3 regions of the Paraburkholderia sp. MM6662-R1 genome follow, and region 2 is predicted to be linked to each of the others. Evidence: predicted binding sites of a transcription regulator. Region 2 holds the regulator's gene; each other region holds the start of a gene.
The links. Region 2 encodes LexA, which represses DNA repair genes until DNA is damaged. Its sites were predicted from a motif close to ACTGTATNNNNATACAGT; they were not measured.
Positions count from the first base shown of each region.

Region 1 (4,439 bases), 3.1 Mb from region 2:
GCGCCAACGACGGTCACGCGCTTGTAGAGATCGGAGTTGAAACCAGCGAGCAGCTCGACATGCTTCCGCGAACAACTCCGCGTCATCCAGCACCAGCGCGTCAAGTATGCGTGCCCCTGCTGCGATCTTGGCATCAAGGTCACGCCAGCGCCGCCGCGCATCATCCCGCGCGGACTCGTGACCGAATCAGCGCTTGCGTGGATCGCAGCCGGCAAGTACCAGTGCAAAAGTACCCTCGCGCGCTCGGCGCAGTGGCTCGATGTCGAGTGCGACGGACTTGTCGGTCTCGCTCAGATGAGTGGCCACTGGCCGGCGCGCAGCGACCCGACGAATAACCAGTTAGCCATGGCGGGCGGCACAAAAGTGCGCCGCCCCGGCCGCGTTGATTCAATGCTGCCCTGCGTTCAGCAACAACCAAATTTGGCTTTTCGGTGACCCAGCAAGAATGCGAGCAAGCACGGCCCGGCACTGTGTGCATGTGTAGTGCTCCTCTCGCCGGGAGTCATCCACGGTCCCGATGCCGTTAAGCACAAGGTCATGATGCGGAGGTTCTAACGCCAATTGGCCGTGAAGGTCCGCGCAGTTTGCGCAAGATTGTATCCACAGGTCCATGCTCAGAGTTTCGGACATCAGGAGCCTGTCACGCAGCGAGACGGTGCTCGTAGTACGGCCGGTCCCTGTCATCAAGTATCGCGTACATGCGTTCAAGGTCCGACGCATCCGGGTTGAGCCAGGCGTCAATGTGTTCCGGCTTGATTGGGATGATGCATCGGTCGTGACCGGCGGCGGCCACTTCCGGTGGCGGCTCGTCTGTGATTGCGGCAAATGAGAGCAGGTCCGGCTCGCCCGACGCACTCCATCGCGACCAAAGACACGCGACGTGCATCAGTTCGCCGTTGCTCGGACGGAACTCCAGAACGACATTCTCATCGCGCTTATGGGTCTCCAGCAATGTCCCCTCGAACTTTGCCTTGCTCACGTTCTCGTAAAACACTTCGACAAGTAAGACGCCGTGCGTGCGCCCGAAGCACGGTTTCCAGAAGCCTTCCAGGTTGTCCCGGCGAGCGTTGTAGGTCCCAGGAAATTTGACATCGTGAGAAGCGGGCTTGCCTGCGATGCGGCACTGGTAACGCATTGGCTTCACGACTCGCTGTCCGTTTTCCGTAATCATTACGGGCGCGTAGTTGCCGGGAAAGATGCGAGAGTCTCGCGGCTGCAGTTCGGCTCTCTGCAAATCTTCGAGCTTGCGTTTGGTCCACGCGATCTTATCCGTCGCGATGCGCTGATTTTCGGTGGCTGCTTTGGCGACCTTCGTCTGCAAGGTTCTTTCCGCATCCGAGAGGCGCTTGCGCTGCTTGAACAGGTCCTGTTCAAGTTTCGTCGTCTGCTCGCAATTGAATCTGCGGATGAGAGCTGCAATCTCGGCCTGCTCTTCATTCTCTGGATTCGCAAAAGCGAGTTCCATCGCTTTCGGTACCTTGGCCTTGCTTATACCCTCGGCGCGTTCGAAGAACAGACGTGCGAATTCGTGGATGTCCATGGTGGCACCGAAGGTGCGCACGAATTTCCTGTAATCCGCAACTATCTGAGCCGAATAGCACACGGATGCCTCCGTTGGTTTCCGCATGATACTCAGTCTGAGACACGAACCGTTCCGCGACGTCACTAAGACACCGCCGGAGACCGGGCGACTGCTTGTCCACGCCGATGATCGGCCGGAATCGGGGGAATGCGGGAACACTGCAGCTCCCCCCAAGCCAGTCGGAAGCTTTCAAGGCTTAGCTAACCGCTTCCGTTGAGACAGCGCGAACTGCAACTTCGCGCGTCGGCTGGCGAGGAAGACGGGGATAGCGTGAAAGCAGAACCGGGGGTGGGCCGCAAAGGGACCGACAAAGGCTCGGCGGAAGCGGGACCGCGCCGCTTGACAATGTCGATGATCAATCCGTCGATAGATGGTCTCAGGGCTAGCCGCAACGCGGCCGGTGATGAATCCTGCGCCGCAGCGAGCGGTCGGACCATGATGAACAGGGTTTCCGAGGACTGTGCAGCCAGATGCAACCGTCGCAGCGAGGATGCTTGCGCGTACTGCGCCCAGAAGACCAGCGCGCCACAGCTTCCCGCCCGCAGGATTTGCTCTGCTGACCAGAGGGCATCAGCCGTTTTCCGGGCCTTCACTAGAAGCATCTCTTTCAAGGGCAGTCCGATGTAACTCAAACCCAGCCCGTTAGGGGTATGCGGAGGTTGCAACAATGCAACGGGTCCGTCACCGCCGGCAGCCAGCGCCGGTCGCAGCAGCCGCAGTTCGCCGATTCCGGCGTGTGGCACCAACAGGTCAACGAGCGTGCCTACCGGCCAGCCGCCACCCGGCAACTCCGCGGACAGCGCGGGGTAACCGGTCTCAACGATTCGTCCGCGTCCTCGCGCCAGTTGGGATGCGCGCCAGAGCGACGGGTGTATCTCTTCGGCAATGACGGCAGTTGCAGACATGCGCCCCCCGATGCTGTACGTTTATACAGTATTCTACGCCGCTATTTGCGAAGGTGGCGAGGCTTCGGCCATGGCCGCCGGGGATGGGATCACGAACGGGGCAGCACACCCGGCGCTTCGCGCATCGGAGCCCAGACGGCGAAGGTTCCCCGCGCATGCGGGGATAGACCCGTGACCATCAGAAAACACCTTTCCCGCCCCTCGGTTCCCCCGCATGCATGGGGATGGTCCCCTGATCGTGCGCACGAGCACGAGCATCGGGAAGGTTCCCCACGCGCAGGCGGGGATGGTCCGTACTGAGAAGTGGAAAAATGTACTATCTATTACTGACGTTCTTTTCATCGACGGTTTTGTGGACCACCCCCTGGAGAGGCAGCTATGGATACATTGAGATTCGCACTCGCGCTGGAAGGTGAAGGGATGGATCCGAACCACGCCGGCATCATTGCGCACGAGCTGTATGCGCTCTATGCGCACTCGGTGCTGGGCGGTAAGTACAAAGCGATTGACTACGGCGACTTCGACGAGCTTCAGGCCAAGGCCCGCAAAGTGAGAGAAGAGATGCAGAGGCGCGCCGACAGTATCCGCGCGCTCAACGAAGAGATGCGTCAGGAGCGGGAAGCGCGAGAGGCGGCGAGACCGGCTGAAGAAGCAAGACGCGCTCAGGAAGCGAGCGCAGCGAACGCTATGAGCGAGAGCCTTCGCGAAACGACGGCCTACCTGAAAGTGCGCACCGAGCTGAATCGCGAGACGGCCCGACTCGACTTTGTGTTAGAGAACGGCTTGCCGGAGAAGGGCTTCGAAGACGACGTGTATCGCTATCCCGGATGGGCGCACCTGGGCTGGTTTCCGACTCGGCGCGAAGCGATCGACGCGGCGATCAAATACCCAAAGAAGGACGAGTAATGGACGGTCCAATTCAGACGACGCCAGGCAGGGGATAGCCGCACTCGAGCTACAAAAGCGTCTATACGCATGCATTGTTCCCCCGCTCACGCGGGGAAAGACCCGAAATGACACTGGCAAGCGCGGCGAGCGTCGCAGTTCGCCCGCGCACGCGGGGATAGACCGATGCCGGCGGAGTCGCGGTAAATGATCGCGCGGTTTCCCCGCACGTGGGGATAGCGCGCAGTAGTTGAACGACTTGATGGTCGTGTCGGCGTTTCCCCCGCTCATGCGGGGATAGGCCCATCGTCTATGCAGGCCAGTTCGGCAACGGCGAAGTTCCCCGCTCACGCGGGGATAGACCCGGAGTGTCCCGTTGTGCGGAAGACCTCTGGTGGCCGAGCGCTGCGCGACGTGGTCGGCGGCAGTCGACCCACTGCCGACAGTCGAGTCGTCTCTGTTCCAACGGCAGGTGTCAGAGTGGAACGGCCATACCTGCCGCGCGTCAAACAAGATGAGAGCAGCGCGTCAATCAGGATGAGAGTACTGGCGTTGCGGCAGCGGTGGAGGGCGTAGCCCGGAACCGCTGCCGCAACGCCGCGCCGAGGAGCTCCCCGTCGTCGGGGTGCCTTGTCGGTGGTCGCGGTAAATCGGGTATGAACAGCACTTCCATGTAGCGAAGGGAGGCTGAGTTGCCCGGCCGACACGTCAACGACCATCAGATGAGGCTCTACATGAAGTACAGACTCAAGGAGAGGCCGCCCCAGGCGGCGGCACGCGCTGGTTTCAGCGCCGCCACGAGCTATCGCATCGAAGAGGATCCGCGATTGCCATCGCAGAAGAAGGCCCCGCGCGGGCGTCGCCGTGCCGATCCCCTGGCCGCGATCTTTGACGCCGAGATTGTGCCACTGCTCCAGTCCGCTCGCGGTATCCGTCCAATAGCCGTACTGGACGAGATGCTTCGGCGCCATCCCGAGCTCCCGGGCAACGTGCGTCGCACACTCGAGCGACGTATTCGCGACTGGCGCGCACTCCATGGCGAGGAACGTGACGTCATGTTCCGTCAG
Region 1 is NZ_JBNDLV010000001.1:3,770,372-3,774,810, forward strand. Features, by position in the region: partial or broken gene OKW39_RS17905 (IS66 family transposase zinc-finger binding domain-containing protein) at 1-258, shown strand, start outside; gene OKW39_RS17910 (SOS response-associated peptidase family protein) at 641-1,603, opposite strand; gene imuA (translesion DNA synthesis-associated protein ImuA) at 1,783-2,487, opposite strand; gene OKW39_RS17920 (hypothetical protein) at 2,866-3,393, shown strand; gene istA (IS21 family transposase) at 4,065-4,439, shown strand, end outside.
Region 1: a site for LexA is predicted at 2,500-2,517, ahead of imuA (translesion DNA synthesis-associated protein ImuA). Genes of this name have one in related genera too.

Region 2 (4,439 bases):
GCCTTGCCGCGGAATTCGAACTTCGCGATACACCACGACGCCGCAAGGCCGAACACGAGGTTCAGCGGCACTGCGATCGCCGCGGTGAGCAGCGTCAGTTTGATCGCCGACAGCGCATCCGGATCGGCGAGCGCTTCGAAGTAAAAACGCAGCCCCTTGTTCAGCGCCTGGTAGAACACCGCGGCGAGCGGCACGGCCAGAAACAGCGCGAGAAACAGCAGTGCGAGGCCGATCAGCAGCCAGCGCACGAGCGCCGGCTCGGTGACCGGATCGGGGCGACGCGCCACGCTCGCGGGGTGGGTCGGAACGCGGCTCATTGCACACCTCCACCAATAGCGGCGACGCTCGTGGCCACTGGCGCCGATGCCGTCTTGCCGCGGCTCGTGCGCCGCTGCAGATACCACTGCAGCGTGTTGATCGACAGCAGCATCAGGAACGACACGACCAGCATCACGACCGCGAGCGCCGTCGCGCCCGCATAGTCGTATTGCTCGAGCTTCGTGATGATCAGGAGCGACGTGATCTCCGACTTCATCGGCACATTGCCGGCGATGAAGATGACCGAGCCGTATTCGCCGAGCGCGCGCGCAAAGGCGAGCGCGAAGCCGGTCAGCAGCGCCGGCAACACGGCCGGCAGCACGACGCGGCGAAACGTGAGCCAGCGCGACGCGCCGAGACACGCGGCCGCCTCCTCCTGCTCGCGCTCGAACTCCTCGAGCACCGGTTGCACCGTGCGCACGACGAACGGCAGGCCGATGAACGTCAGTGCGACCAGCACGCCCGCCGGCGTGAACGCGATCTTGATGCCGAGCGGCGCGAGGAACTGGCCGATCCAGCCGTTGCCCGCATACACGGCCGCGAGCGAAATGCCCGCCACCGAGGTGGGCAACGCGAACGGCAGATCGACGACCGCATCGACGATACGCTTGAACGGAAACGTGTAGCGCACCAGCACCCACGCGACGAGAAAGCCGAACACCGCGTTGATCAGCGCGCCGCCTAGCGCCGAGAAAAACGTCAGCCGATACGACGCGAGCACACGCGGCGACGTGACCGCGCGCACGAACTGATCCCAGTCGAGCGTCGCGGTTTTCAGAAAGGTCGCCGCCAATGGAATCAGCACCACGAGGCTCAGATAAGCCACCGTGATGCCGAGTGTCAGGCCAAAACCGGGCAATGCGCTCGGCTTGCGGAAGGTCAACGTGGTCATGCTGGATACTCGTTCATGGTTGATGCTCGCGCGGTTGTTCGTTTTGCCGTGCTGCCGTACTGCGGTACTGCCGCACTGCTGGCCACCGGACCCCGGTTAGCCGAAAGCGCGCCCATTGGGCGCGCCCTTTTTCCCCTGGCTGTGATTCAGGCGGTGGTTCTTACTGCGGCTGATAAATCGAATCGAACACGCCGCCGTCCGCGAAATGAGTCTTCTGCGCGTTGGTCCAACCGCCGAACGAATCGTCGATCGTGTACAGCTTCAGCTTCGGAAACTTCGCGGTCAGATCGGCGGGCACCTTGCTGGAACGCGGACGATAGAAATTGCGCGCGGCGATCTCCTGACCTTGCTCGCTATACAGGAAGTTCAGATACGCCTCGGCCAGCTTGCGCGTGCCGTGTTTGTCGACGACCTTGTCGACCACCGCGACCGGCGGCTCGGCCAGAATGCTCACCGACGGCACCACGATCTCGAACCTGTCCGGACCAAACTCCTTCAGCGCCAGGAACGCCTCGTTTTCCCACGCGATCAGCACGTCGCCGATACCGCGCTGCACGAAGCTCGTGGTCGCGCCGCGCGCGCCCGAATCGAGCACGCCGGCGTTCCTGTACAGCTTGCCGACGAACTCCCTGGCCTTCTGGTCGTTGCCGCCCGGTTGATGCTCGGCGTACGCCCACGCGGCCAGGTAGTTCCAGCGCGCGCCGCCCGAGGTCTTCGGATTCGGCGTCACGATCGACACGCCCGGTTTCACCAGATCGTCCCAATCCTTGATGTGCTTCGGGTTGCCCTTGCGCACCAGAAATACGATCGTCGACGTGTACGGCGATGCGTTGTCCGGCAGACGCTTTTGCCAGTTCTTGTCGACGAGCCCCTTGTTCGCGAGCGCGTCGATGTCATAGGCGAGCGCAAGCGTCACGACGTCGGCCTGCAGTCCGTCGAGCACCGAGCGAGCCTGCGCGCCCGAGCCGCCGTGCGACTGCTTGAAGGTGACGGCTTCGCCGGTCCTGGCCTTCCATTCCTTGCCGAATGCCTGATTGATGTCCTGATACAGCTCGCGCGTCGGATCGTAGGACACGTTTAACAGCGTGGTGTCGGCGTGCGCGACGCCGCTTGCGCCCAACATGCCGAACGCACCCGCCGCGCCGACGGCGAGCGCCGCGATCAGTTTTCCGGTTCGAGCCGCAAGCCCCATATGCCGATGGTTCATTTCAATTTTTCTCCGCGTGATGGTCCGCTGATGAGCGTCTGGTGTTGTTCTGCGTCGCGGCCACGTGCACATGAGCGCCAACCGGAGGCCAGTCTATCGAAGCGCTTTCATTATTAAAAATAATGTTTCTTCATTTTTTAATACTCAAAAGTGGTAACGACAGATGCGCCGGCTGCTGGGACGCCGACAATGCCGTCATGTCGCCGATAAACGACGCCCCAGCGTGGCCGTTGCGCCAAACTTAAAGTAAAGCTTGAAATGCGCGGAATACTGTATAAAAATACAGTTACCTGTTCATACATACAGTGGCCATGACAAAACTCACCGCACGACAGCAGCAGGTTTTCGATCTGATCCGCCGCGCGATCGAACGCACCGGCTTTCCGCCCACTCGCGCGGAAATTGCCGCCGAACTCGGGTTCAGCTCGGCCAATTCCGCGGAAGAGCATCTGCGCGCGCTGGCGCGCAAGGGCGTGATCGAACTCGCGGCCGGCGCGTCGCGCGGCATCCGCCTGCTGTCCGGGCAGGAGGACGCGCCGTATCAGTTCACCCTGCCGCATGCGGGCCTGATGCAGTTGTCGTTGCCGCTGATCGGCCGGGTCGCGGCGGGTAGCCCGATCCTCGCGCAGGAACATATCTCGCAGCACTACGCGTGTGACCCGGCGCTGTTCTCGAGCAAGCCCGACTACCTGCTGAAGGTGCGCGGCCTGTCGATGCGCGACGCGGGCATTCTCGACGGCGACCTGCTCGCGGTGCAAAAGCGCACCGAAGCGAAGGACGGCCAGATCATCATTGCGCGGCTTGGCGACGACGTGACGGTCAAGCGTCTGAAGCGCCGGCCGAACGGCATCGAACTGATCGCCGAAAACCCCGATTACGACAACATCTTCGTGGAAACCGGCAGCGCCGATTTCGCGCTCGAAGGGATCGCGGTCGGGCTGATCCGCCCCAGCGAGTTCTGATCTGTCGCTGTCGCCAGAACGCTTGCGCCGGTTTGTCCGACCCAAGCCGCATTTACGCCTGCATCTATGCCCGCATCTACGCCGAATCGCCTGGAGAGACTCATGGAACGCCTTGCCCGCCTGTTGCCCTTTCGCCAGTTCGGCCGTCTGCGCCATCTGCGCAAGCTCACGCCCTGCGCGCTAATCGAGGCGCCCGCTGCGCGCACGCCGTCGCTGTTCGACGCGGTTGCCGAAGCTTCCGGTCTGCCGTCGTCGTTGCCGGCGTTCGCGCGCGTGTCGCTGAATTCGGCGCTGAACATCGTTGAGCCCGCGCGTCGCGCGCCGGTGCGGGTCTATCATGGACCGTCGCGACTGATCATGGTCGGCACGGTCGACGCCGTATGCCGTATGATCGATCGCTGCATAGCCGACGAAGCCAACGTGCACGGCGCGGTGTTCGAAGCCTGAGCGAATCCTGAGTACGCATGCAACAAGCACTTCGGATGTTCAGAGATTCGTGTGGGATGGGATCGTTCCGACCTCGCCGTGCTCGACGTTAGATCATCACTGACGTGGAGTCCCATTCGATGACAATTCGGAAACGCATACAGGGCAGCGCCACCCGGCCGCTGCTGATCACGCTGATCGTGGTGATCGTGATTGCCGCGCTGGGCTTTATTTATGCGTCACCGTATCTCGCGGTGAACAATCTCAAACGCGCCGCCGATGCGCGTGACGTGCAAACCGTCAATCAGTACGTGGACTTTCCCGCGCTACGCGATAGCCTGAAGCAACAGGTGGGCGCCATGCTGACACGCCGGCTCGAGGCGGATGCCGGCAACAAGATGGCCACGATCGGCGCGGTGATCGGCGTGACGCTGATCGGCCCGCTCGTCGATGCCTATGCGACACCCGACGGCGTCGCGGCGCTGCTGAACGGCATGCCGCCGCGTGGCACGCCGGGCGAGCAACCGTCCGCGCCGCCAGCCGCGGGCGGCGAAGCGCCGGCCGCACCAGCCGCGGGCGACACCACCACGCAGGCCAGCGCACCGCCGCCCGGGCGTCAAAGCACGGCCGGCTA
Region 2 is NZ_JBNDLV010000001.1:659,746-664,184, forward strand. Features, by position in the region: gene cysW (sulfate ABC transporter permease subunit CysW) at 1-317, opposite strand, end outside; gene cysT (sulfate ABC transporter permease subunit CysT) at 314-1,210, opposite strand; gene OKW39_RS03055 (sulfate ABC transporter substrate-binding protein) at 1,371-2,417, opposite strand; gene lexA (transcriptional repressor LexA) at 2,729-3,379, shown strand; gene OKW39_RS03065 (hypothetical protein) at 3,482-3,826, shown strand; gene OKW39_RS03070 (DUF2939 domain-containing protein) at 3,946-4,439, shown strand, end outside.

Region 3 (4,439 bases), on a different contig from region 2:
CCGTCGGTCGCTGGGGGTCCCTGTGGGCGAGCCAGCCGTACATGTCACATCGGATACTCATCGACCTCCCGGCCCGAAAAGTGATCGCCGGGGAGCAGCGGTTCTGCAAGGAATGGCGCTACATGAGCATTGGGCGACCTTGAGTGCATGCAGCAGGAGCTGGACGAGATGTTCGGCGACATCTTTGACACGCCGCATGAGTATGGCTTTCAGGTGATGGATGAGCCGCCGCATTGGGCGCTCTACCCGTGGCCGTGGCCGCGCATCCCGGCGCTGACCGACGATGAGGACGAGCCGTAAGGTCGTTTGGCGGCTTGACGTTGCCCACGGCAGACCGTTGGATGCGCTTCGCCGCGCCGATCAAATGCGAGAACGGGCGAACCGGCTCGATTTGCGCGAGAATTGCCGGCCGCGAAGCGCGCGATTAACCTTCAACGAGGGCAGGAATTGACATCCAGCGATACCCCACTGCAGTTCGCGGTGGCCAACGGCGACGTGTTCACCTTCACCCTCGGCGACATGTTCGGCGCCATGTACCCGTCCCCCGACAAGATTGGGCTCGATGAGTGGGTCTGGCGGCTCTCCAGAACAGTCATCAGGCGCCCGCGCGATGCCGCCGGCGAGTTGCTGGAGGTCAGGGCCGAAACGGTCATCATCAGCGAGGGCTACGCCACGACGGCCGCCGAAGCAGCGTACGACATGCGAGCCTGTCTGCATCGCCAGCTCGCGATGACGGGGCAGACGGAGTTGTGAACCGTCACTGCGCTCGCGGCCTGAAAAACTGCTCTCCCGGCTTGGGACCAAGGAACGCCGCATCGCCGTCAGTAATAGCACGCGGACGGAATGCAGCTGACAGGCGATGCCGGTGACGTAGACGTTGGCGGGCATGCGGGCTTTTCAATCTGCGCGAGAATATTCTTCATGCGTTCAACGCGGGAGCGATAGACGCGATTTGAGTCGAAGGACGCAAGTGCGGTGACCCGGTCTTTCCAGTAGGAATGCGGGAATGGGCGTCGGCCGGCCGTGAGGCAGAACCATTTCCAGGTGCTTTAGCTCGCTTTCTAACTTGTGGTGATGCACTGTCAGGCGCCGGTTTAAGACGTCGTGTTTTCGTTTCAATGTGCGGTGCGGTGCAGCAATGCACGTGCCCACGCCTCGCCTCCCGACATCCGGCGTCACAGCCTTCTACGAAGCCCACGATTTTGCGAGCCTCCAGGCTATACTGTGTTTTTATACAGTATTTTCTGGAGGGGCCCATGAGCGCGGTTATGCTGCCCGAAACGATCCATCCCGATTTATGGCGAGGCAACCAGCTTGCGCGCGCCCGATCACGCGTCGTTGAATGTGGCGACGCAAATCTCGCCCAGGAACTGCCGGGCGGCGGATGGCCCCGCGGCGCACTGACCGATCTGCTTGTACAGCAGAACGGTTGTGGCGAACTGCGCCTCCTTCGTCCTGCATTCGAGCAGCTCACATCGAAGCCCGTCGTCATGCTTCAGCCGCACCACGATCTTCAGCCGACCGCTTTCGCCTGGTGGGGACTTGATGCGACGAACCTCATGACGGTGAAGGCGCCGAGAACGGCCGACGCACTATGGGCTGCGGAGCAGATTTTGCGAGCCGGCACATGCGGCGCGCTGCTTTTCTGGCAGAACCATGTACGGCCCGAGTCGTTGCGCCGGTTGCACCTGGCCGCTCAGGCGTCCGAGTCGCTCTTTTTCATGGTGCGGCCACTCGCAACGACGCGCGATGCATCGCCCGCACCATTGAGGCTTGCGATCCGCGCCGCGAAGGACGGTGTTGATATCCAGTTCCTAAAACGCCGCGGCCCTGCGCGCGACGAACCGCTGTTCGTGGCATTGACGCCCTCTCCGATTCTGAACGTAAAACGCAATGCAACTGTGGATAGGCGTCCATCTCCCGTTGTTGTGCCTCGAAGTGTTCCGGCCGAAGTGGTCGCATAAAGCGCTCGACGCATCCAAAGGCCTTGCTGTGCTCGAAAAGGAGCGCGTCATTGCCGCGGATACGGCTGCGCGCGCCGCAGGCGTGTGCATCGGCATGCGCCGGGGTGGTGTGCTGACGCTCGCCTCGGCCACCCAGATGCAGGAACGCGACAGCGCGGCGGAAGTCAACGCGGTGCGCGAGGTCGCCACAGGTCTGCTGAACCTGTCACCGCAGGTCATCATCGCGGAAGAAAGCACGGTGCTGGTCGACGTGTCGGCAAGCCTGCGGCTTTTCGGCGGCATCCGGTCGCTACGTCGCATGGCGCGCCGCGTCGCAGACGCCATCGGCGTGACAGCCATCATCAGCGTGGCTCCGACGGGGCAGGCGGCATGGCTGCTTGCGCGCTATCGCGGCGGCGCAACCCTTTCTCACGACTCTCTCGCACGGGTCCTGGCCGCCCTGCCGGTGAGTCTGCCTGGGCCCGCGCGTCGCCATCTGGACTGGCTGACCGGCATCGGATGCGAGACGGTAGGACAACTCATGCGCCTGCCGCGCGCTGGACTCAAGAAGCGCTGCGGAACAGCATTGCTCGATCTGCTCGACCGCGCCAGTGGAGATGCACCTGAAGTGTATGAATGGTTTGAGACGCCGCCGACCTTCCACGCCCGCGTGGAACTGCCGGATCGCATCGAGCACGCGGAAGCCTGTCTCTTTGCGGCGCGCCGGCTCGTTGTGCAGTTGACCGGCTGGCTGTCGCAAAAGCAGCTTGCCGTGACACGCGTTGTCCTGCTGCTCGAGCATGAACGGGGACGGGACGCGATTGCGCCGACCGCGATCGAAGTGTCGCTCGCCGAGCCGACGTGGCGGGAGGATCACCTTGTGCGTTTGCTGAAAGAACGGCTCACGCGGGTCGAACTGGCGGCCGCTGTCATTGCGCTGCAACTGGTTGTGCAGGAGGTCAGGGAGGCCGAGGCCGCATCGGACTCGCTGTTTCCCGAGCCTGGCGGCACCGCGTCCGACCACGCTCGCCTGCTCGAACTGCTGGTAGCGCGGCTGGGCGCGGAAAACGTGCTGCGGCCCGCGCCGGTCGCTGACCATCGGCCCGAGGTTGCCGCGCGCTGGGTGTCCGTAACGGACAAGACGAAGTACGTCGCGCCGGCGACGGACACGCCGCGCCCCACGTGGCTGCTCGAAGCGCCGATCAAGCTGCTGATGCGTGGGGAAAGGCCGTTTTACGGAAGCCCGCTACGCACCGTCTCGTCCGGCGAGCGCGTCGAGGCAGGCTGGTTTCAGGGCGAGCCGGTGACACGCGATTATTTCGTTGCGGAAGCCGACGATCACATCTGCTACTGGATCTTTCGCGAGCGGATCGGCGCCGTCGATGACGACGAGCCGCGCTGGTATCTGCACGGACTTTTCGGGTAAGCCATGGCGCCGGGTTCTTTCGGCCTGCCCGGCTATGCCGAGTTGCAGTGCGCCTCCAACTTCACGTTCCTGCAGGGCGCGTCGCACGCGGAGGAGCTTGCTGCACGCGCGGCGCAACTGGGCTATGAGGCGATCGCCATTACCGACGAGTGCTCGCTCGCCGGGATCGTGCGCGCACACGTCGCGGCGAAGGAAGCAGGCATCAAGCTGCTGATCGGCGCGCACTTCCGGTTGACGAATGCTGACGGCTCGCCGGCGCTCGCCTTCACGGCGATTGCGCAGAACCGCGACGGATACGGCAACCTGTCGGAACTCATCACACTTGCGCGCACCCGCACGGCCAAGGGCAGCTACCTTCTCTATCCGCATGACCTCGATCATCCCGATCCGCCGTGCGCCCACCTGCGCGCGCTGCCCGACTGCCTGATTATCCTGACGCCGGACTTTCCGGCAAAAGAGGCGCGTGTTGACGCACAGGCCGAATGGGCAGCGCGCACGTTTGGAGAGACCCGCTGCTGGATGGGCCTGACCTTGCACGCCCGCGCGCTTGATGACGTGCATCGCAATGTTGTGCTCGATGTAGCGGAACGGCACGGCCTGAACGTAGTTGCGACCGGGCAGGTGCTCATGCATGTGAGATCGCGCAAGCCGTTGCAGGACACGCTCACTGCGATACGCCTGAACCGGCCCGTTACGGAATGCGGCTTTGAGCTCGCGCCGAATGCGGAACAGCATCTGCGCTCGCGGCTGCGTCTGGCCAACGTCTATTCGGTGGAGGCATTGGCGCAAACGCTGAACATCGCCTCGCACTGTTCTTTCATGCTGGACGAGCTGCGCTACGAGTACCCGGATGAACTCGTGCCACCGGGCACCACGCCCACCGCGTACCTGCGCGGCGAAACCTATCTGGGCGCGCAACGACGATATCCGCGCGGTATCCCGCACAACGTTCAGGTGCAGATCGAGCACGAACTGTCGCTGATCGCAGACCTGAAGTACGAGCCGTATTTCCTTACGGTCTACGACATCGTTCGCTTCGCGCGCAACGAGGGCATCCTCTGTCAGGGTCG
Region 3 is NZ_JBNDLV010000002.1:134,693-139,131, reverse strand. Features, by position in the region: gene OKW39_RS21680 (hypothetical protein) at 148-300, shown strand; gene OKW39_RS21675 (hypothetical protein) at 448-753, shown strand; gene imuA (translesion DNA synthesis-associated protein ImuA) at 1,257-1,964, shown strand; gene OKW39_RS21665 (Y-family DNA polymerase) at 1,894-3,369, shown strand; gene OKW39_RS21660 (error-prone DNA polymerase) at 3,373-4,439, shown strand, end outside.
Region 3: a site for LexA is predicted at 1,222-1,239, ahead of imuA (translesion DNA synthesis-associated protein ImuA). Genes of this name have one in related genera too.